Linked DNA regions of Acetivibrio cellulolyticus CD2. The protein of the gene in region 2 interacts with the protein of the main gene of each other region in a pairwise test. Links are inferred from orthologs where the notes say so. Each region holds a gene or a part of one and is shown on either strand. Other genes may lie near its edges.

Evidence for each region. Proteins that work in one complex are often made in the same cells at the same time.
Region 1: the proteins of rpe (region 2) and eno interact in binary tests that used the Escherichia coli proteins (3 or more experiments, as listed by UniProt). The link is inferred for Acetivibrio cellulolyticus CD2 from one-to-one orthologs.

The regions. Positions count from the first base shown.
Region 1 is NZ_JH556659.1:739,666-745,307, forward strand. What follows is about bases 2,775-5,642. They hold eno (phosphopyruvate hydratase), read left to right. Parts: upstream 2,775-3,491; coding sequence 3,492-4,793; downstream 4,794-5,642. Other genes in these bases: ACECE_RS0223170 (cellulose binding domain-containing protein), read left to right, coding at 2,775-3,318; secG (preprotein translocase subunit SecG), read left to right, coding at 4,885-5,121; ACECE_RS0223185 (HDIG domain-containing metalloprotein), read left to right, coding at 5,490-5,642. Outside these bases: ACECE_RS0223160 (tocopherol cyclase family protein), read left to right, coding at 1-960; ACECE_RS0223165 (DUF4349 domain-containing protein), read right to left, coding at 996-2,033; more of ACECE_RS0223170, read left to right, coding at 2,404-2,774. UniProt on the Escherichia coli protein: Catalyzes the reversible conversion of 2-phosphoglycerate (2-PG) into phosphoenolpyruvate (PEP). It is essential for the degradation of carbohydrates via glycolysis.
Region 2 is NZ_JH556659.1:1,110,711-1,119,053, reverse strand. What follows is about bases 2,984-5,777. They hold rpe (ribulose-phosphate 3-epimerase), read left to right. Parts: upstream 2,984-3,950; coding sequence 3,951-4,604; downstream 4,605-5,777. Other genes in these bases: ACECE_RS0224880 (pyridoxal phosphate-dependent aminotransferase), read right to left, coding at 5,480-5,777; ACECE_RS0224885 (thiamine diphosphokinase), read left to right, coding at 4,709-5,344; rsgA (ribosome small subunit-dependent GTPase A), read left to right, coding at 3,036-3,923. In the rest of the region: ACECE_RS0224905 (Stp1/IreP family PP2C-type Ser/Thr phosphatase), read left to right, coding at 58-795; pknB (Stk1 family PASTA domain-containing Ser/Thr kinase), read left to right, coding at 936-2,918; more of ACECE_RS0224880, read right to left, coding at 5,778-6,670; ACECE_RS0224875 (Rqc2 family fibronectin-binding protein), read right to left, coding at 6,685-8,343. UniProt on the Escherichia coli protein: Catalyzes the reversible epimerization of D-ribulose 5-phosphate to D-xylulose 5-phosphate.

The DNA.
Region 1 (5,642 bases), 370 kb from region 2 along the record:
ATGTATCAGGGAAAATATAAGAAAAGGGATTATTTTGAAGGATGGTATTATAAACTGATAAGTAAATCTCAGAGCAATGTACTTGCAATTATACCGGGAGTATCTTATGGTAAGAGCAAAGACAGTTCACATGCGTTTATACAGGTAATTGATGCTATAAACTGCAAAGTGGAATATTACAAATTTGATATTTCTAGCTTCGGATATAGTGAAAACCGTTTTGAGATATTTATTGAAGATAATTTCTTTAGCAGGGAAAGGCTGTGTTTACATTTAAGTAACGACAAAACCTGTATAAATGGTAATCTTGAGTTTAGGAATATTGTTTTGCTGCCCAAAAAACTTATGAGTCCAGGAATAATGGGTCCGTTTTCTTTTGTGCCTTTTATGGAATGCTATCATGGAACTGTGAATATTCATCATGATATTTCGGGATGTATTAATTGTAATGGCGAGCGGGTAGCTTTTGATGAAGGTTACGGATATATAGAAAAGGATTGGGGAAGTTCATTTCCGAAAGAGTGGATATGGCTTCAATGTAATCATTTTAATACGGAGAACACTTCGATTATGTTTTCTATTGCCAGAATTCCATGGATTAAAAGCTTTTTTATTGGATTTATAGCTTTTTTGAGAATAAAAGAAGAAATTTACAGATTTGCTACTTATACAGGTGCTAAGATCGAACTTTTGAAATATAAGGAGCAGCAATTGAAAATTATAATTAAGGATAGAAAAAAATCTCTTTATATTGAGGCGCAACACTCAAAGGGAGGCACTTTGAGAGCACCAAAAAATGGACTTATGGAAAGAAATATTCTTGAAAGCATCTGTGCAAATATAAACATTAAACTCTTTGACAATTATAATAACCTAGTTATTCAAAGTGAGGGATCAAACGCAGGGATGGAAATTGAAGGAGATATTTTGAATTTTATGGACAAAACAAATAAGCTATAGCAAAATGCCACAGCTTATTTGTTAAATGAACACAATCAGGTTTCAATATCATTTTTCTCAGTGGAAGATACCTGCTTTGACTTTTTTATTTTGCTTCTAAAAAACCTTTTGTATATAAAATAACCTGCAAAGAATACTATTGCCAGAAAGAATAGAACCGGAAATGCAGCTGCAATAAACATCAATACATTGGCAAGGAAAGCTACAACCCCACTAAGACTGCCTAAAAAGTTGTTTTTCAATTGACTAAAGTAAGAGGTTTTTGTATGTGAAAGTGATTGGGGAAGTTTTTCATTCATATTAATAGTTATTGTTGATAACTTAACCAAATCAGAGAGCTTGTTTAGAGTTCCGGTTAGTTGTTCAATCTCATGTCGTATTTCTGTTAATCTGCTTTCGGTTTTAAAAATGGTATCAGGGTCTTGGATTTTCTTCAGGTATTCTTCAAGTCTGCTTTCCTCATATCTTAGAAGTCTTAGCCTTGATTCAACATCAAAGAACTGTTCTGTTACATCATCAGTTTTGATATTTTCATCAGTCAAAAGGCCTAAGCCTTTTATATCTTTTAGAACAGTATTGAATTTGTCGGCGTCTACTCTTACAATTATGACTCCGTTTGTAACTAGAAATTCCTTATTATCTACATATTGTTTTACCTTGTTTATCTTTGATTCCTGAACATATCCTACGTTTCCAATTATGAACTCGATTTTACCATAAGCTGCGTCAAAATTATCAACTTCGACTGTTATATTTGCGTTACGGATTATTTTTCTTTGGCTTAATATCGAGTTGTTGACAGCTTTACTAGTTTCACCTGTTCCTGTAAATGCGGTTGAATTATTTGTATCTGCTGTTGAAGCATTTGACTGCTCTCCATCAGCTTTAGTATTTTTGCCTAATTCGACTGACAGGTCCGATTCTTTTGAGAATTCCCTTTTAACGTTAGTATCCTCATACGGAGCTTCTGCTTTTATATTTGCGTTTTTTTCATTTGAACTGCACCCAACCATTGAAATGAGCAGAAGTAAGCCCAAAAGAGTGGAAAAGCACTTTAAAATATTCCTTTTCATTGTAAAAATCAACCTCCTTAAAAAATGACTTGTATTGTATATAGCTAATTTGACGAGAATTTTTATAAAATGTTCCAACTTGTTTGATAATTATAATAATTAGCGACAAGAGAATTTGACTTGTAGAGACACAAATTATCCTTCTAGCAACGAATTACTATACATAATTTCTTTAAATAAAAAGATTTTCTATTTGTATAATGGTTAAATGAAGAAATTAACATTTTCAATCAAGTGGAATACATAGAATGTAATTAAATGTATAGTTTGTTTTTTTGATTGTAATTTTTATTTATTAGTTATTGATTATAAATTATATGAAATAGTATAATAATTCTTTGAGTAACAATTCAGTTATGGGAGGAAATATATGAGATGGTTTTATGATGTTAAGAAAAGAAAAACAATAATAGGAGTTTTTATTTTTGTCTTATTTGTGTGTACCACTTCATTATATGTGAAATTAAACATTATAAGTAATGCAAAGGAATCAAGTACTTCTGATGCTACCCAAACAGCATCTGTACCCGAACTAACAATGACACCACAGGCCCCTGAAGTTACAGAAACACCTACAGTAACACCTTTAGCGACGCCTACGATTATACTTACACTTACACCTACAATTACAGCTACACCCACAACAATACCCACTAATACACCTACGCCTGTAGCAACACTAACATATAAGCCTACTCCTACACCATCTATAAAGAGGCCTACTCCAACACCAAGTTTGAAGTTAACGCCTAAAATAACATTGATAAATAAGACGAGTACACCTAGAAAAACCTCAACACCTAAACCTCTAAGTACTCCATCAAAAGTTGTAAGTAATAAAATTGTCTTAAGATATAAGAATGGTAACACTAGCGCTAATAGTGACAGTATATATCCAATGTTTAAGATTGTTAACAGTGGGAAACAAAGTATCAAGCTATCCAATGTAAAAATCAGATACTATTATACAAAAGAGGAAAATAAAACTGAAACTTTCTGGTGTGATTCCTTTTCAAAGGGTGCTACTAATGTATACGGAAATTTTGTTTCATTAAGTAATAAAAAGAGTACTGCGGACAGATACTTAGAGATAGGTTTTAGCGAAGCAGCGGGCGAACTTAAAGCAGGTGAAAGTGCTGAAGTATCAGTTGGCTTTGCGAAGAATGACTGGAGCGAATATAATCAAAAAAATGACTATTCATATTCTGCTTCAACAACATATTTTGAGTGGAACAAAGTAACACTATATGTGTCTGGTAAATTGGCATTTGGAAGAGAACCGTAAATTTTGATTGAAAATTTGTTCAGCTCTAAGGGTTTTGCTTTTAAATTCATTAAACAAAAATGAAAAAAATGTTTGAACACAGGTATTGTTGGATAGAATATACTAGTGCGAAATAACAGAATTATGTTCGAAACACCAAAGTAAAATTCTACATTTAAAAGGGAGAATGTACAATGAAGGAATATTTGGAAATTGAAAATGTATTTGCCAGAGAAATACTTGATTCAAGGGGAAATCCCACAGTTGAAGTGGAAGTTGTGACAGAGGGTGGATTTTTAGGAAGAGCTGCTGTCCCTTCAGGAGCTTCCACAGGTGCTTTTGAGGCAGTAGAACTCAGAGATGATGACAAAAATAGATACCTTGGGAAAGGGGTATTGAAGGCTGTTGAAAATGTCAACAAGAAGATAGCTCCTGAGGTTGAAGGAATGAACGTTTTTGATCAGGTAGCGATTGACAATTTGATGATTAGCCTTGATGGAACTCCAAATAAATCAAAGCTTGGAGCAAATGCCATATTGGGCGTTTCACTTGCTGTAGCAAAAGCGGCAGCGGAGGCATTAGGTGTAAGCTTGTATCAGTATATTGGTGGAATAAACTCAAAGACGCTCCCTGTACCAATGATGAATATCATTAATGGAGGGAAGCATGCAGATAACAGTGTAAACATTCAGGAATTTATGATAATGCCTGTAGGAGCCAACAGTTTTAGAGCCGCTCTTCAGATGTGTGCGGAAGTTTTTCATAACCTTAAAAAAGTTTTAAAGGACAAAGGTTATAGTACTGCTGTCGGTGATGAAGGCGGATTTGCTCCTAATCTAAAAACAGATGAGGAAGCTATACAGGTTATACTGGAGGCGGTTGAGAAGGCAGGATATAAACCGGGTAATGATTTTAGAATTGCTATAGATGCTGCTGCGACAGAAATGTATCAGGAGGATGGAACATATTTGTTCTGGAAAACGGGAATAAGAAAGACCCGGGAAGAAATGGTGAACTTTTGGGAAGAACTTGCCAACAAATACCCTATAATTTCACTTGAGGATGGTGTTTCCGAAGAGGATTGGGATGGTTGGAAATTACTGACTGAGAAGATAGGAAATAAGATACAGCTTGTAGGTGATGATCTTTTTGTTACCAATACAGCTAGATTAAAAAAGGGTATTGACATGGGTGTAGCAAATTCAATACTTATTAAGGTAAATCAGATTGGTACCCTGACAGAGACTTTAGATGCAATAGAGATGGCCAACAGGGCTGGTTACACAGCAGTTGTATCTCACAGGTCAGGTGAAACTGAAGATTCTACTATTGCAGATATAGCTGTAGCTACTAATGCAGGCCAGATAAAAACTGGCGCTCCATCAAGAAGTGATCGTGTTGCAAAATACAATCAACTGCTGAGAATAGAAGAAGAATTAGGTGGTTCAAGCAAATATTTAGGGATTAATGCGTGGTTTAATTTGAAAAATAAATAATATATTATGAAAATTATTAATGTTAAGCTTGTATTTTGATTTACTGTATGCTAAAATTAGTATGTTAATTTCTTAGGAGGTGTCTTTTAGCATGCAAATAGCGGTTAATATATTACATGTGCTGTTTTGTATCTCATTGATTGTAATAGTATTATTGCAGTCAGGTAAACAAGCAGGGTTGTCAGGGGCAATAGCTGGTGGAGCTGAAACTTTCTTTGGTAAGAATAAGGGAAGAACTATAGACGCACTTTTGGGTAAGTGGACTGCTGTAGCAGCAATAGGATTTCTTATAACTTCAATAGCTTTACAAATTATGATTAATGCCTAATGTTAATAGATAAAACTGTGGAAACCCACAGTTTTATTTTATGTGCTTGAAGGTTTTTTGGTAGGTAATAATTACCTGATAAAGGTTAGTTAGTGGATAATTCTTAGAAAAGGTTGCCTTTATGAAAATGAAAGCGCTAAATAACATATTTCGCACTTATTTTCCTACACTTCTATTCTCAAATTTTAAATTTTAAACTTTTTGAAAGACTTCATTTTTTCTTGTAATTATAGTTTTATTTTAGTAATATATATGTGAGACAACTTTAATTTAGTTGTTCAGTTATACCTATGGAGTCTGAACCTGTGTTTTAACAATGGTTTTATTTTCGTGTTTAATAAGCATATAAATTGGAGGTAATGGTTCCCATGGAAAGAGAGCAAGCACTTGAGGAATTAAAAGGACGGTTAAAGAGTGAGAACTTAATCAAGCATTCTCTCTCGGTTGAAGCTATTATGAAGGAATTGGCTTTCTATTTTAAAGAAGATATTGATAAATGGGGAATGGCTGGATTACTGCAT
Region 2 (8,343 bases):
GATTACGCAGTAGTTTAAACTATAAAACATTTTACGTGTTTTCTGGGGAGTGGTATAGTGAGATTTGGAGTGGAAAGCGATAAAGGTAGAGTAAGGGAAATGAATGAGGACAGCTATAAAGTTATTACAGGGAAAGACGGTATACCTGATACCTTTATTGTAGCAGATGGAATGGGTGGACATAACTCGGGAGAACTAGCAAGCCGTATGGCTGTTGACCTTTCTGAAGAGTATTTGCTTAAATACTTACAACCTGATGAAAGTGAAGAAGGCATAGTATCCTTTATTTGCAGCATGATGGAAGAGGTTAACAAAAGTATTTACTTTAAAGCAAAGGAATCAGATGAAAACTATGGTATGGGTACTACTTTTGTTGTCGGTATTCTCTTAAAGGGAAAACTATTTATTGGGCATGTAGGTGATAGCAGAGTGTACCTTATAAGAAATAGTTCACTAGAAAGGCTGACTACTGATCACTCATATATTGAAGAGCTTATAAAAAATGGTTCGCTAACCAGAGAGGAAGCAAGGAACCATCCTAAAAAGAATGTAATAACCAGGGCTTTAGGTTGTGAAGAGAACGTTGCTGTTGATACATATTCAGTTGATGTAAATGATGAAGACATATTTATTTTGTGCACTGATGGATTAACTAATATGTTAAGTGAAGATGAGATGTTATCAATGATAAAAAATAATGATGACCCACAGTATTCATGCAGTGAGTTGGTTAGACTTGCAAATGAAAAAGGTGGAGAGGATAATATAACAGTTATCATTGTAAAAAATTCTTAATCATTCTTAAGCAAACTATTAGCATATATATATCTTTATAGAATATTGTATGTTTTATCCTTTATTTTAAATATGTGAAGTGGGTTTTGATTGAATCTGATCAGATTTAATATCAAAATGCCATAAAAAGAGGTGTTGTTATGGAAGGTCGCATACTTGGTGGAAGGTATGAATTAATAGAGAAAATTGGTGGGGGCGGAATGGCCCTTGTATATAAGGCGAAATGTAAACTTTTAAATAGGTTTGTTGCAATTAAATTGTTAAGGCCGGAGTTTACGGCAGATGAAGAATTTGTTAAACGCTTCAGAGTTGAGGCTCAAGCTGCAGCAAGTCTTTCTCATCCTAATATTGTATCTATATATGATGTTGGAAAAGAAGATGATATGCATTATATAGTAATGGAGTATGTTAATGGTATAACATTAAAGGATTATATAGTTCAAAATGGTGCGCTGGATTGGAAAGAAGCAGTAAATGTAGTTATCCAAATATGTTCTGCTATTGAGCATGCGCATAAGAATCATATAGTTCATAGGGATATAAAGCCGCATAATATTTTACTGACAAAGGATGGAATCGCAAAGGTTACAGACTTCGGTATTGCAAGAGCTGTGACGTCTTCAACAATAACTGTTGCTGGAAGTACAATTGGTTCCGTTCATTATTTTTCACCGGAACAGGCTCGAGGAGGTTTTTCGGATGAGAAATCAGACCTTTATTCATTAGGAATAGTCTTGTATGAATTGGTCACAGGAAGGCTTCCTTTTAACGGAGAATCACCCGTTGCAATTGCTCTTAAGCATATACAGGATATGCCTGAGGAACCGTCCAATATCAAAAAGGATTTGCCGAAGGGTGTAAATGATTTGATAATGACTGCAATAGAAAAGGATCAGAAAAACAGATATCAGTCAGCTTCAGAGATGTTGGATCACTTATATAAGGTTTTAAAAAATCCTGATATGGAAATAATTATTGGAGATGGTGATACTGTTTATGATAGTCCGACAGTAAGGATTCCGTCTATTGGAGAAAAAACAGCATTACTTGAAAAGGATTCTCCTAAAAAAACAGGTGAAGACAAAATGGAAAAGAAAAGGGATAAAGACAAAGTTACTACTATACTGGCGATAACTACCTCTATAATTGTTATAGCGGTTATTGGGTTTATACTAGGTACAGTTATTTGGCCTACATTATCAGAGCCGGACGAATATGTTGTAAAAGATTACACTGGAATGAACTATTATGAGGCGAAGGCTGATTTGGAAAACAATGAAATTAAAGTTGAAGTGAACAGGAAAAATGATGAGGATGTTGATAAGGATGTAGTATTGTCCCAAGATGTAGCCAAAGGTACTGAGCTTAAGCAGGGAGGGTACAGCAAGGTCGTTCTTACTGTGAGTGATGGTCCTGTGATGATTACAATAAAAGATCTTACAAATATTGACTACCGGGAGGCTGTAACTCAAGTTGAATCTCTTGGCCTCGTGGCTAAAGTAGTGGACGAATACAGTGATGAAGTTGCAGAGGGAATGGTTACTAGAACAGAACCCGGCGAGGGTGATGAAGTGAGACGTGGAAAAACTGTAAGAATTTACAGAAGTGAGGGGCCTGAAATTAAAACAACAACGGTTCCGGATTTGAAAGGAAGAACTAAAAGCGAAGCTAAGAACCTTTTAGCTGAGAAAAATTTAATAGTTGGAAAAATTTATCCTGAAGATAAGACCAATGCTGTCGATAAAATAATCAAGCAGAATCCTGAACCAGGAGAGAGTATAGTTGAGGGAAAACCTGTAGATATTTATCTGGAAGAGAATATTCCTGCCGAAGGCCCTGGTGACAGTGGTAATAATAATGGTAACAGTGGTAACGCTGATAAAGTTGTGGCTAGACAGTTAGTATTAACCGACGCTGATCAGTATGGAGAATTTATAAATGTTCTGGTTAAGATAACCAGATCTGATACAAATACCGAGGAACAGTTGTATAGCGAAGTTATAAGTAAGACAAACTTCCCGCTGACATTATCTATTCCTATACCAAAGGACGGCAGCACAGAGGTCAAGGTTTTCTTAAACAGTGAACCTGAACCATATACACAATTTACTGAGCAATATTAGGTTTTAATAAAGAGAAATTTATAACTGGTGTTTCAAAAAAGTTATTACAACAGGGTATTGTGTAAAGGCATCTGTATAATGTAATTTTTTGAAACACTATAAGAGGAGGAAGAAGGATTGCTGCCAGGCATAATCATTAAAGGTATTGGAGGGTTTTATTACGTAAAAACCGAGTTTGGGCTATTTGAATGCAAAGCAAGGGGCATATTCAGGAAAGACTCGTTTACTCCATTACCTGGGGATAAGGTATCAATCTCTGTTTCAAACCAAGATGAAAAAGTGGGAAACATCGAAGAGATTTTTCCACGGGATTCTCAGCTTATTAGACCTGCGGTTGCAAATGTAAACCAAATAGCAATTGTAATTGCAATAAAATCACCGCAGCCGGATTTTACACTGCTCGATAAGCTCCTTATAACTGTCGAGCAAAAGGATATAAGCGCTGTTATTTGTATTAATAAAATTGACCTTGATAAAGATATGGAATATAAAAATGTAGCTGAATCTTATCAAAAAGCAGGTTACAGGGTTTTAGCACTTAGTTCTGCAATTGAGACAGGGTTTGACGAACTGGAAAGTGCTTTAAAAGATAAAACGACTGCTTTTGCTGGGCAATCAGGAGTTGGAAAGTCCACTATTCTTAATAGAGTATTGGATTCATATGTAATGGAAACCGGCAAGGTTAGTGACAGAATTGAAAGAGGCAGACATACTACCAGGCATGCAGAACTTATAGAGCTAAAGTCGGGTGGATTTGTTGTTGATACACCAGGATTTAGCTCTTTTGAGTTATCTGGTCTTGAAGCTGGTGAACTTCAAAATTTTTACCCGGAGTTTAGACAATATTTTGGGAGATGCAAGTTTACCGGTTGTATGCATATAAGCGAACCAGAATGTGAGGTAAAGGCTGCACTTGAAAGAGGAATTTTAGATTACGGAAGACATGCGCGTTATGTGGAGTTTTGCAATATGTTAAAGGAAAAACAACGAAAAAAGTATTCTTAGATTTTTATTGAAAAGGAGTGTTCAAGATTGATTAAAATTTCACCATCCATACTTTCGGCAGATTTTTCGAAACTGGGTGAAGAGATTATAAGAATAGAGAAAGCTGGTGCTGATTTAGTACATATCGATGTTATGGACGGACATTTTGTTCCTAATATAACACTCGGGCCTCCTATTGTTAAGGCATTGAGGAAGGTAACGAATTTGCCCTTTGATGTGCACCTAATGATCCAGGATGCTGATAAATATATTGATAGTTTTGTTGATGCGGGTGCAGATATAATTACAGTTCATGTTGAATCATCCTGTCATCTTCATCGTACCATACAGAAGATAAAGCAGCATGGGATAAAGGCTTCTGCAGCTTTAAATCCGGCTACTCCGCTTAATGCGCTTGATTGGGTTTTAGATGAGTTGGACATGGTTTTGCTTATGACTGTTAATCCGGGTTTTGGTGGTCAGAAGTATATTGATTCTGTTACTCAAAAAATTAAGGCTTTAAGAGACAACTTAGTATGTAGAGGGATCAACGTGGATATAGAAGTAGATGGGGGAATTGACAGTAACAACATATACAAGGTTACTGAAGCAGGGGCTAATATTATCGTTTCAGGTTCTACAATATTCAATTCACCAGATACGTCCCAAATAATCAGGGAACTGAAAGAAAAAGCATTCTGATAATAGTGCTTTTACATAACAAGTTTTGAATATATATAATGCTAAAAATGCCATTTAAGGCATTTTTGTTTCATAAGCAGGAAATTTACAGGGTGATTTTTAATATGGTTGCAATAATTGTATGTAGTGGGAGCATAATTGATTACTCCTATCATGAAAAATATTTTAATATAGCGAAGTCTATAATATGTGTTGATGGAGGAGCTAAGCATCTAAGAAATTTAGAGTTGGTTCCTGATGTTTTGATTGGTGATCTTGATTCCATACAAAAAGAAGATCTTGAATATTTAAACAGTTTGAATGTAAGGATTATAAAATACCCAAGTGAAAAAAATATGACAGATACTGAAATTGCTGTCGATTTTGCTGTTGAGAGTGGATACACTGAAATAATTATTATTGGTGGTATTGGATCAAGACTTGACCACTCATTGGCAAATATTTTTCTGCTTAAGCAGATGCTAAGCAGAGGAATAAAAGGTATGATTGTCAATGAACATAATGAGATCATGCTAGTCAAAGACAGAATTTTTGTTATGCGCGAAGAGGGGTATAAGCTGACTTTGCTTCCCTTAACTAACGTTGTGGAAGGAATAACTACCAAGGGATTGTATTATGAGCTGAATTGTGAAGATATTGAGATGGGATCAAGCAGGGGAGTTAGCAATGAGTTTTTGGATGAAACTGCTGAAATTACAATAAAAAAAGGTTTACTAATGGTTATTAAGTCGAGAGATTAGACACATAGTGAAATGTTACTTTCGATTCTTCAGTTAATCTGATTGGAACAAAAGCTTATATTGAAAATTTGATGAGAAATATAAAAACGAGAGGGGCTAAATGCTCCTCTCGTTTTTGATAAGTTTGTTTGAGCACTATTTTCCAAGGTTATAATCCTTAGCTAGGGCTTCAAAGGCAGGGAAGGAATTCTTTATAGTCTCTACACTTACACAGTAAGCCATTCTAAAGTAACCTGGTGCTCCAAAACCTTTACCCGGTACAAGAAGAAGGTTATACTTGAGCGCACTTTGAATAAATGCCACATCATCTTCAATTGGGGATTTTGGAAACAGGTAGAAGGCTCCTTGCGGTTTTATACACGAAAAACCAAGACTAACCAGTTTTTCATATAGAGTATCACGTCTTTCCTTGTATATATTAACATCAACAGAAGCGTCTAGTGTTGCACCTATAACTTTTTGGAATAGAGCAGGGGCATTGACATAACCCAAAGAACGATTACAGGTTGCAAGACATGCAACAACAAGGTCAACATCCTTTATTTGGGGATTTACAACAATATACCCTATTCTTTCTCCAGGAAGAGATAGTGATTTACTGAAGGAATTTACTACAAAAGAATTTTTAAACATCTTCAAAATACTTGGAACTTTTATATCGTCATATACTAGTTTGACATAGGGTTCATCAGATATAACACAAATAGTTGAATTATATTCTGCTTCCTTCTCTATGAGGATTTTGGAAATTCTTATCAAAGTATCCTCGCTATAAATGTGCCCAGAAGGATTATTAGGTGAATTTATAATAATAGCCTTTGTTTTTGCAGTAATCTTTTCTTTTAATATGTCAAGATTAGGGTCAAAAGAGTCTTTCAAAGGAGGTATTATAACGGATTTGCCGCCATGGTTGTCCACATAAGACAGGTACTCTACAAAAAATGGAGCAAGTATTAATACCTCTTCATCAGGATTTAAAATGGATTTTAAAACTACATTTAACCCACCAGCAGCACCGCAGGTCATCATAACGTGCTGTGAATTAAGCTGGAGACCCGTCTCCTTACTAACACTGTCAGCAATCTTTTGCCTGACATCTTCATAACCTGCATTGCTCATATAACCATGCATTCCGGGCTTGTCCTCCAGAATCATATTCTTAATAAATTCCTTAACCTCTTTTGGCGGTTCAGGATCTGGATTACCCAATGTAAAATCATAGACCTTGTCTTTTCCATAAATCTTACGAAGCTTTTCACCTTCTTCAAACATGGCCCTTATCCATGAAGAACTGGAAAGACTACTAACTATTTTTTGTGATAACATTTTAAAGCCACTCCTTATTTGTTTTTATATTTTATAGTTCTAATTTTGTTTTCATCAGGTGTTACGATTATGGTTTTATAGTTGGTGTAAATTACCATTCCGGGCTTCGCACCGTTTGTTTTTTTTACGTTTTTTACTTGAGTATAATCTACTTCAACATGAGAGGATAATTTTCCCTTACTGTGGTATGCTGCTATTAAAGCAGCTTCAAGTAGAGTATTTTCCGGTACATCCCCCGATTGTTTCTTAACAATTACATGTGAACCGGGTATATTTTTTGTATGAAACCATATATCGTTGGAGGAAGACATTTTTAAAGTCAAAAAATCGTTTTGGATATTATTTCTACCTACAAAAACGTCAAAGCCATCAGATGATTTGTATAAAAAAGGTTCTAAGGCTTTTAGGTTTTTCTTGATTTTTGATTTTCTGCTTTGATTTACGTATCCCACCTCAACAAGTTCCTGTCTTATTTCATCTATTTCTTGAGTGGTAGTTGCACTTTCAAGATTTTGGAGGACACTTTCAAGATACTCAAGCTCTCTAAAGGCTTCTTCCAACTGAGTGCTTGTAAAACTATAGGCACTTTTTGCCTTGGTGAATTTCTTGTAATACCTTTGAGCGTTTTCCTGGGGCAGCATATTTTCATCAAGAGGTATATCAACATATTCACTATTTTCGCTATAATAATTAAGTAGTGACACTTGCTTTGAGTTTTTGGGTATGCAATATATATTTGCAGTGAGAAGCTCTCCGTAAAGCTTGAGTTTTTCACGGTCAGCTACATCCCTTAATGTTTCCTGATGAATAGATATTTTTTTATTGCATCGATCAATTCCATTATTTAGAACCTTTGTTAGGTCACTTTTCTTTTGAACGAGCCTCTCAGCAGTGTCTTTTGATGTATAAAACAAATCCAGTGTACTGCTGATAGAAGGGATATATTCGATATTTGAATATTGTGTTATTTCTAATGAATGAAAATCTATTGGTTTGCTTTTAGTCTCATCAGCCCATGCAATACATGGGGAAAAACTTGAAACAGCTATATTTGATATAATCTTATTTAAATTGTATTTGACTTTTTCAAGATCTGTATCTGATAAGTCATCAATTATAGTTCTTCCATCAATTTCAGCTCTATGGCATACTTCCTCGCAAAGAAGGGGACTAAATCCCTTGATATTGTTTAAAAGATATTTAGAAATACGAAGTTCACTGTGGTTTTTTGCATTCTTGAAAAAGGAATCAATATCCAGTGTTTCAGGACTCACTTTATCCTGTGCGGGTGGCAGTATGTAGGGCCTTGCAGGCATAACTTCCCTTACTCTGCTAATATCACTGTCTATATGCTTGATAGAGTCAAGTATTATATCTCCATCATTGAGCAGCATTATATTGCTGTGTTTTCCCATTATTTCAATCAGAAGTTTTTTATATGTAGTATCTCCGAGCTCATTTACTGCTTCAACATGAACAGAGATAATTCTCTCAAAGTCATAGAACTCAACTTTTATTATCTTGCCTCCAGATAAATGCTTTCTTAGGAGCATGCAGAAAACAGGAGGATTTGCAGGATTTTCCTTCGATAAATTGGTTATATGAATCCTTGGATAGCTGGCATTAGCTGAGAGAATCAATTTAAGATTCTGACCTTTAGTCCTTATAAGGAT